Regions from separate parts of the Lactobacillus juensis genome, predicted to be linked through region 1. Evidence: riboswitches for the same ligand, from Rfam matches in the RefSeq annotation. Region 1 holds a riboswitch; each other region holds the start of a gene.
What was found. A riboswitch is a leader RNA that binds a small molecule or an ion and turns the genes downstream of it on or off. The one in region 1 is predicted to bind thiamine pyrophosphate.
Positions count from the first base shown of each region.

Region 2: it holds a riboswitch for thiamine pyrophosphate, as region 1 does, so the genes downstream of both, thiM (hydroxyethylthiazole kinase) here and AAA926_RS08090 (ATP-binding cassette domain-containing protein) in region 1, are expected to answer to the same signal.
Region 3: it holds a riboswitch for thiamine pyrophosphate, as region 1 does, so the genes downstream of both, AAA926_RS04105 (ECF transporter S component) here and AAA926_RS08090 (ATP-binding cassette domain-containing protein) in region 1, are expected to answer to the same signal.

Region 1 is NZ_BTTS01000003.1:52,600-55,886, reverse strand. Features, by position in the region: gene htpX (zinc metalloprotease HtpX) at 1-581, shown strand, start outside; gene AAA926_RS08095 (AraC family transcriptional regulator) at 617-1,555, opposite strand; TPP riboswitch at 1,697-1,788, shown strand; gene AAA926_RS08090 (ATP-binding cassette domain-containing protein) at 1,828-3,186, shown strand; gene AAA926_RS08085 (energy-coupling factor transporter transmembrane component T family protein) at 3,196-3,287, shown strand, end outside.
Region 2 is NZ_BTTS01000002.1:232,063-235,349, reverse strand. Features, by position in the region: gene tenA (thiaminase II) at 291-950, opposite strand; TPP riboswitch at 1,166-1,264, shown strand; gene thiM (hydroxyethylthiazole kinase) at 1,340-2,128, shown strand; gene thiD (bifunctional hydroxymethylpyrimidine kinase/phosphomethylpyrimidine kinase) at 2,140-2,943, shown strand; gene thiE (thiamine phosphate synthase) at 2,954-3,287, shown strand, end outside.
Region 3 is NZ_BTTS01000001.1:859,391-862,677, reverse strand. Features, by position in the region: gene AAA926_RS04110 (M42 family metallopeptidase) at 1-1,009, shown strand, start outside; TPP riboswitch at 1,077-1,166, shown strand; gene AAA926_RS04105 (ECF transporter S component) at 1,209-1,787, shown strand; gene udk (uridine kinase) at 1,869-2,510, opposite strand; gene AAA926_RS04095 (GntR family transcriptional regulator) at 2,799-3,287, shown strand, end outside.

The sequences.
Region 1 (3,287 bases):
CTAGTCCTAATGCTTTTGCAACCGGACGTGATCCCAACCATTCTGCTGTGGCAGTTACTCAGGGCTTACTTGACATGATGAACCGCGAAGAACTGGAAGGCGTTTTAGGTCATGAGATTTCTCACATTAGAAACTATGATATTTTAGTTTCTACTATTGCCGCAGTATTAGTTGGTGTCATTTCTTATTTATCAGGTATTGCCAGTCGCTATATTTGGTGGATTGACGATGATCGCGACAGCGATAACGACAATGGTGGTACTATTGTTGTCATTTTTAAGATCGTGGCTATTGTATTTGTGTTAATTCTGGGTCCTATTTGTGCCAGTTTAGCGCAAATGGCATTATCGCGAAATCGGGAATATCTGGCTGATGCCTCTTCAGTAGAATTAACTCGCAACCCGCAAGGACTGATTTCTGCTTTAGAAAAGATTGACGGTTCCGAGCCCATGAAAAAAGCCGACCCTAGCAGTGCCGGCATGTATATTGAAGATCCTGTACGTAAAAAGCGCAGTTTTGCTCACTTATTTGACAGTCACCCGCCAACAGCTGACAGGATTAGCCGCTTAGAAAAAATGTAATAAAATAAAGCAACCTTTTTAGTCAAGGTTGCTTTTTATTTTAAGTTGATGTTTGCCTGTCTAAATAATTCGGCCCGCATTTGGACTGGCGTTTCATGATAATATTCACTAAATTTTTTATAAAAGAAGGACTTGCCACTGTAACCTACCCGTGCAATTATTTCTTTTACGGAAATATCTGGTCGGGCAAGCAAATTTCGCGCCTCTTGCATACGCCTTTCATCAACATGTTCGACGAAACTTTTACCAGTTTTTTGTTTAACCAAACTTGAAAAGTAATTAGGATTAAAGCCAAAATGTTTAGCAGTGTCATTAAGTGTTATGTCAGTAAAGTGCGCATCAATATAATTTTCTAAATCAGTTTGAACAAATTGATGGTTGGTCACAGGTGTTGTCGCTAAATCTTGATTTCTAACTGCAGCAATTAATAACAAGTTTAACTCTGCTAAAATTACCTGACGGGTGTAAAGATCCTGATTAAGATATTCATCAATTACTTTTTTTAGTGCGTTTGCAGATATAGACAGTGCTGTACCATTCAAAAATAATAAGCGTTTTTGATTATAAGCGTCAGTAATTGCCTTAAAGACCTTTTTTTCACGTGAATCCATGACAGAATAGTTTCCCAGAAAATCCAGCATCTTAAAATTACGGTTGAATTCCAACTTAACTAATATATCATTTTCGCCCTGCTGCAATATTTCATAATTACTTTTTCTCTGTAAAAACACGATATTGCCAGCTTTAAGCAAAAAATTCTGATCATTAATTCTGGCTTTTACCGATCCCCGAGCTTCATATAAAATAGTTGAAGCTGTAGTTTGGTAGCGATGAACTCCAGTATTGCGATTTTCCAAAAATACTCTAAATAAATCAAAATTAATATTTTTAGGTTTGATTTTTACTTCATTAGTGTCGGACTTAGTTGAATCCAAAATACTGGCTAAATATTGTTCAAGTTTAACAGCTGCCATTATTTCACCTTCTTATGCAAATTTTAGAATATATAGATTTATTATATAGCAAAATTTCATCTTACTAATAGAATTTTGTTATTTAGATTAAGGAGAGAATACTAGTAAATGTAGACATCTATTTTACTTTTATGTATAATGAATTTAATATCGGGGTGCCCGCAAAGGCTGAGAACAAACCCGTCGAACCTGCTTTGGATAATGCCAGCGAAGGGAAAACGAAAGATTTTACATCGTCAGGCTTTGTCCTGACGATTTTTTTGGTAACTAAATTGATTAAATTAAACAACCTAAATTTTTCATACGATAAGCAAAACAAAATTTTAACAGATATTAATCTCACTATTCCCACTGGAGAACTTTCATTATTAGTTGGTCCAACCGGCTGTGGCAAATCTACATTATTAAAAATTCTAGCAAATTTATATCCGGAATTTGCGGGCCAATTAAGCGGCAGCGTTAATTTAGGCGGATTAAAATCGGCTATGATGTTTCAAAATGCCAGTGAACAGTTTACGATGACAACTCCGCGAGAAGAAATAATTTTTGCACTTGAAAATTTGCGTCTTAATAAATCGCAATATACAAAGCGCTTGAATGAAGCTGTTCAGTTTACACAGATTGATTATTTGCTTGATCAAAAAATTAATACCATGTCTGGCGGCGAGCAGCAAAGAGTTGCTTTAGCTGTACTTGTTGCGATGAATGTCGATCTTTTTTTACTTGATGAACCCTTTGCTAGCTGTGATCCAGCCGCTCGCAAATTCTTAATTACTAAATTAGCTCACCTGCGCGATCAGGGGAAAACAATTATTTTAAGTGATCATGTATTAACTGACTATGAAGGCCATTGTGATAACCTGTTTCAATTTCAAGGTAAAGATTTGGTACAACTTTCTGCTAGTGAAAAAGAAAAACTGCTGCAAAAAAATACGGAATCCGTTTCTTATACTTTTGCCTTACCTGAAGAAAATAACGAAATTTGCTTTAAACTCAAAAATACAGAGGTTACACAAAATCGTTTGCTTTTACAGCAGGAACACCTAAACATTTTTTCTGGTAAAACTACTCTTATTACTGGAGCAAACGGGGTTGGCAAAACGTCACTTTTTAACGCACTGACCAAAATGATCCCATATGCAGGCAGTTTAACTTATCACAAGCAGGAAATCAGTAAATTATCAGCTCGCAAGTATCTCCTTAAAGTAGGGCAAATTTTTCAAAATGCGACCGATCAGTTTATCAACGTTTCCGTTGCGGATGAAATCAATTTAAGCAAAAAGCAACGAACCAATAATTATTTCACTGATGACAGAATAAATGAGGCTTTAGCCACCCTTAAGCTTGATTCACTGCTCGATCACGTGGTTTATTCATTATCTGGCGGGCAACAAAAGAAGCTGCAAATTTTACTAATGTTGATCTCCGATCAGGATGTATTGCTAATTGATGAGCCCCTTAATGGCCTGGATGCGGATTCTGCTAACAAGGTGATGGCTTTATTAAAAGAAAGTCAGAAAGCACGTAGTCAAACGCTTTTAATTATTAGTCATGAACTAAGGAATCTGGCAGATTGGTGTGACTATCACCTCATCTTTAAAGACCAGCATTTAACCTATGTGAATAAATGAGGTGTAATCATGAATCCCAGTTTTAAATTTTTTCTAGCACTGATTATTTCGATAGAAGTATCTCTTAAATCAAGCTTGTTAACCAATCTTTTAATCATCTT
Region 2 (3,287 bases), on a different contig from region 1:
GCATTGTTAGCTCTCCAGACCAATTATAGACTAGAAATACAGGTTTAAGATTAGTTGCTTTTAGTGCATAATATATGCTGCCACTAGTAACCCACATTTTAGAAATTCCTAAATCACCATTAACAGTACTAGGTAAATCTACATTATTATAAAATAAATATATCTTATTTTCTCCAAGTTGCACACTTTCCTGGGACTTTGAACAATAATTACATTGTCCAATATCAAAATTTTATTATGAAATTGACTAAAGACAAGTAAGAATAAAATAAAAGCGGTTTTTACAGAAGTTACTTCCAATCTTGCTTTTCATAAGCCATCTGCCAAAACTGCAATTCATAATAGCTGCTGCGCACAAACGCAGTTTGCATTTGCTCAAGTTCTTCATTAGTCGCACTTTCAGCCAAAGAATTGGTTAAATGCAACATTTTTGCTACGTTGGCGCCATACCATTCGCCATCATAAGTATCAATCCATTCCTGATAATAAGAAACCGGTGAGCCCTTTTCTGCCATTTTTTGGCCAATTTCCTGATAGAGCCAGTAACATGGTAAAAGTGCTGCAACCGCTGGTTTAACACCAGATCGATTTAATGTCATATGCATATGGTTAACGTAGTTATAAGCTGTTGGCGCCACCGGAGTTTCAGCAATTTCAGTCGCAGTTATGTTTAATTCTTCAAAAAAATGGCCTCGCACTGATATTTCGACATCTTTCAAGTCTTGTGCCCCTGCCAGTAAAAATTCCTTTACTTCCTGATTATCCGTTTTTGCCGCAATTAATTTATGCAACTTGCTGAATTCTCTTAAATAATAGCGATCCTGCAACAGATAAAATTTAAAAGTTGCAATTGGGAGTTCGCCACTTTGTAACTCCTTTATAAAGGGATGCACCATACTTTCATGCCACAATGCCTTCCCCGCTTCGTGCAGTCGATCCGTAAAATTCATGAATATTCTCCTTCGAGTTAAATAATATTGTAAAATGACAGTTAATTATTACTAATTACATTTTACTAAAGATAAACTCTAACCACTATACTGTTTTTGACTGTTATGCACAATTTTTTAATAACAGTCAAAGTACCAGCATATATAGCGTAAACAGATATCAACTTTATCAACCTACTATTGTAATCAGTAATAAATTCCGTTATAATTGTAAGCGATAACACGAGGGGTGCCTTTTTGGCTGAGATGAAAATTTTTCAGACCCTTTGAACCTGTAAGTTAATACTTGCGTAGGAACGTGTCAAAACTGCTTAAGCTTTGGCATTTCCATATGCCAAAGTTTTTTTATTAGTCAAAAATTTTAAGGATATTAAATTAGGAGTAATAAAATGCAGTTAAAATTATTAGACAAATTGCGAGCAGAAAACCCGGTTATTTTCAATATTGCTAATTTTGTAACAGTTCAAGACGTGGCCAATGCTGTTAATGCTATTGGTGCTTCACCAATTATGAGTAATGAAATCGCTGAAGCTGAAGAAATTGTGCGGATGGCTTCCGCCGTGGCAGTTAATATTGGCTGCTTAACCAAGCAGCAAATTAACCACATTAAAAAAGTGGAGGATTTAGCGCGCCAATATAATAAACCCATAGTATTTGATCCCGTTGCCGTTGGCAGCGTGGAGTACCGTTATAAAATCACAGAAAAATTATTATGGGATTTTCATACTAGTATTATTCGGGGCAATATTGGTGAGATAGCTGCCTTAGGTGGCTTTGATTGGAGCTCAAAGGGGATTGATGCAGGCTCTGGTTCTGGTGATATTGATGAAATTACTGCAAAAACTGCTCAAAAATATCGTTGCACAGTCATTGCGAGCGGGCCTACAGACACAATAAGCGACGGTAAAAGAATAGCCCATGTTCATAACGGCTCACCCCTTTTTAAAACTCATGTCGGCTCAGGAGATATGTTAACCAGTATTGTCACAGCTTTTACAGCAGTTGCTGACGATCCTTTTGAAGCAGCTCAAATAGGTGCTTTAGTTTTCAGTTGCGCTGGTCAATTAGTAGTTCAAGATCACCCTAATGTCGGGCCCGCTACTTTTGGCATGTATCTCATGGATTATTTGTATAAAGTAAAAGTTGCTGATATTGAACGAATTGCTGATTTTGATTAAGGAACTTTATGATGACTGAAAAAATTAATTCTTTTCCCCAGGTTTTAACTATTGCCGGCACAGATTCAGGTGGAGGTGCCGGAATCATGGCTGATTTAAAAACTTTTCAAATGCAAAAAGTATTTGGTACAGCTGTTGTAGTAGCAGTGACAGCACAAAACACTTTGGGCGTCCAGAAATCTTTTTTACTGCCTTTAGAAATGATCGATGCCCAATTCGCCTCTTTGGCAGAAGATTTCCACATCCGTGCTTGTAAAACAGGAATGTTGGGCGATGCAGATCACGTTCACCAAGTTGCACTTAATTTGCAAAAGTATGACTTTGGTCCTATTACCATAGATCCAGTGATGATTGCTAAGGGGGGCGCACCATTATTAAGTCAAGATGCTGTCGCCACCGTTAAGAACGAGCTGCTGCCTTTAGCCGATCTAATAACACCCAACTTGCCAGAAGCGGAGACTTTAACTGATATCAAGGTACAAGATCAAGCCCAATATCCAGAATTAGCTCATAAATTACAAGATATGGGAGTTAAAAATGTGCTAATTAAAGGCGGTCATGCAAGTAGCGAACAAGTAAAAGATTATGCTTTATTTGCTGATGGTTCCGATCTTTGGGTCAGCAGTTCCAGAATACATACCGAGCGCACTCACGGTACAGGTGACACCTTAGCTGCAGCAATTACAGCTCAACTGGCTTTAGGTCAAAGTTTACCGTCAGCAATTAAAATTGCTAAAAAGTACGTTACCAAAACTATTAAGGAAACTATTCAAGTTGGTCATGGTCACGGTCCTTTAAATCATTGGGCTCAGTAATTTAGGAGAAATAATGAAAGACTTTAACACTGATTTTTTACATGCTTACTTTATTTGTGGCAGTCAAGACGTTCCAGAAGGTAAAACTTTACCGGGCATAGTCGAAGAAGCACTTGCTGCAGGTATTACTGCTTTTCAATTTCGAGATAAGGGACCTAATTCAACTTTAAGTGAAGCTGAAAGACTCCCCATGGCACAAAAGCTACACCAATTGTGTTATGCGTATCACGTGCCCTTCTTCATTGACGATGATGTTCAGCTTGCACAACAAGTTCATGCCGAAGGCGTTCATGTTGGTCAAAGCGATGAAGAAATCAGACAGGTCATTAAAGAAGTTGGCGCTC
Region 3 (3,287 bases), on a different contig from region 1:
ATTTGTTAAATTGTTTACTGAAACAGTGCGTGATTTTGCTAATGTCAAAGTTGATGGCATGCTCAATGTATATGCAGCTAAGAAAGAAAATAAAAAAGATCAACCGGTAATTCAATTAGATGCTCATTCTGACTCTGTTGGCTTTATTACACAGGCTGTTCGGCCTAATGGAATGATTAAATTCGTACCATTGGGTGGCTGGGTCAAGTACAATATCCCTGCTTTACGCGTCAAAATAAAAAATCGTGCAGGGGAGTATGTGCCTGGAGTAGTTGCAACTAAACCCCCGCACTTTATGACAGCAGCTGAAAAAAATAATGTACCAGATGTAGCCGATATGTCTATTGATGTTGGCTCCGGTTCTCGAGCTGAAACTATTAATGACTATCAAATTGATACTGGCTGTCCAATTTTTGTTGATGTCAAATGTGAATACAACGACAAAAGTGGCTTATTCTTTGGCAAAGATTTTGATGATCGTTTTGGCGCAGCTGCTATGGCAGATGTCCTAGACAATTTAAAGGGCGAACAATGCGATTTTAACGTTGTGGCTGCACTTTCAAGTCAGGAAGAAGTTGGTTTGCGGGGTGCATATGTTACAGCTAGAGCCGTAAAACCTGATTTAGCTATCGTTTTGGAATCATGTCCTGCTGATGATACCTTTACTCCAGAATGGCTATCACAAACAGGGTTAAAGCGAGGACCAATGCTCCGTGACATGGATACTTCCTTTTTGCCTAATCCTAAATTCCAGCAATATGCCTGTGATTTAGCTGATAAGAATCATATACCATATACTCGTTCGGTTCGTACTGGTGGTGGCCAGGATGGTGCTGCCATATATTATGAAAACGGAGCACCTACTATTGTGATTGGCATCCCAGTGCGTTATGAACATTCGCCGTATTGCTTTAGCGCTTATTCTGACTTTAAAGCATCCGTAGATCTGACACTTGCTATTATTCGTGATCTTACTAAAGATAAGTTAGTGAGTTTTAGTCAGTTTTAAAAATAATTGTTCTTTTGAATAATGCAGAAAAACTAGTTAAAATGTGATATACTAGTAAAAAATGAATATCAGTCACTAGGGGTGCCAAATAGCTGAGAAATACCCTCTGAACCTGAACGGGACAATACCTGCGTTAGGGAAGTGTTAAATTTAGTTACAAAAGATGCTCCTAATGACTTATAAAGTTAGGAGTATTTTTATGTTTACAAGATCTTCAAAATGGAATGTGAAGTCAATTATTTTAATTGCACTGATTGGTATCATTATGGGTGTAATTTATACCTATGGTTTTAACTGGGCTTTTAATTTAGTTAAGATGCTCTTGGTACCCACAGGTTTTGCGCCGGTAACAGACACTGTGTTTTCTGGCTTATGGCTTATGGCGGGACCACTGGCAATGTACTTTGTTCCCACAGCCGGCTCTGGAACAATCGGTGAATTACTTGCTTCTGTCGTTGAAATGGCAATCGGTGGACAGTGGGGAGCTACTACCATTCTTTCAGGAGTCATTCAAGGTGCCACTAATGAAATTGGCTTTTTTCCTAAGAAAGAACGTTACCAAAAATTCACTTGGAAAAGCGTATTAACTGGTGCATTCTTTGCTTCATTTGGCTGTTTTATTCCTTCATATATTTTATATGGTTGGAGTAAATTCAGTATGCAGGTTCAAATTGTGATGTTTATTACTAACATCATTTCTGCTTTAGTTTTCGATGGCGTTTTAGTGAAGTTAATTACTAATTTATTTGACAATGCCTTGAAGCCTAAAGTTGATTAAATACGTAAAAAGGAGTAATGCACTTTGTACTGAACCCCAAAAGTTGTCAAGCTTTTGGGGCTCAGTGCGTTTACTCCTTTTTTATTGCTCTTTTTTACTTAAAATAGAATGAACTTTAGTAGTCAGCATATCAATAGCCACATCATTTTTGCCTCCTTCTGGAACAATGATGTCAGCATAACGCTTAGTCGGTTCAATAAACTGATGATACATTGGCTTAACGGTACTCAGATACTGGTCAATTACAGATTCAATAGAGCGGCCCCTTTCATTTAAGTCCCGTTCTAAACGCCTAATAAAACGAATATCGTCGTCTGTGTCAACGTATACTTTGATATCCATTAAATCGCGAATCTCTTTGTTAGCTAAAACCAGAATTCCTTCAAGGATAATGATATCGGCAGGCTCCTTGTGAATTGTTTTTTGGCTGCGTGTATGCTCCTTGAAATCATAAACAGGCATCTCAATTGGCTTGTATGCCAGTAAATCAAGCAGTTGCTTTTCTAGTAAAGGTACATCAAAGGCATCGGGATGATCATAATTGATCTTCATTCTTTTAGCCATGGGGATACCGGTATTATCTTTATAGTAAGAATCCTGCGTCATAATCAGGACATGTTCGTTTTCTTGCATTTGTGCAACAATTTTTTGAGCAATTGTGGTTTTTCCACTGCCTGAGCCACCAGTAATACCGATCACGACAGGCCTTTCTAGTCTCGACATTATGCCACTCCTTTTTTAATCCTTAAATATTTTACTTTACTTTGCAGTTAATTACCAACAGTTAAGGCAAATTCTACTATTAAAACGCCCTCAAGTAGATAAAGAATGCGAAATAAATAAAAAACCATTGACAAGGTAAGTGGAAGCGATTACTATAAGTCTGGTACCAAAATTAATGAAGATATATTTTTAAATATAAATTGCCTTGATTATAGCCCATTGAAATGGGAAATTTTTAAAAAAAGAAGCAATAAAATAAGATAATGATACCAGAATGAAGAAGATATCATGGAATTTAAAGAAAGAACTGCTGCAGTACAAGTACAAGAGTACTTAGAATTTTTAATTCACTTTAAAAAGGTGAGTGAATTACCCTCCCAACGGGAAATCTCAGAAAAATTGCAAGTTAGTCGTAATGCAGTTAAACATGCTTTAGACAGGCTGAAAAATGAAGGTCAAATACAAGCCAAAGAACGGGCGGGAATAATTTCTAACAAGAAAATTGACATTAATATGCTGGGCATGGACTCAATGACAACTGAACTTAGGAATAAAACTGTCAAAATTAAGCACTTGGCAACTACCATTGAAAAAATGCCTGGGAGATTAAAGGATTTTTTTAATGCACCTGAAGGACAGGTTATCAAAATTGCACGAGTTAGGTTTGTCAAAGATATTCCTTTAACCTATGAAATAACATATTTTAATCAAACAGATTTTACCAAAATGGCTAATATTGATTTTACCAATAAGTCACTTTATGAAGTATTGGAAAAA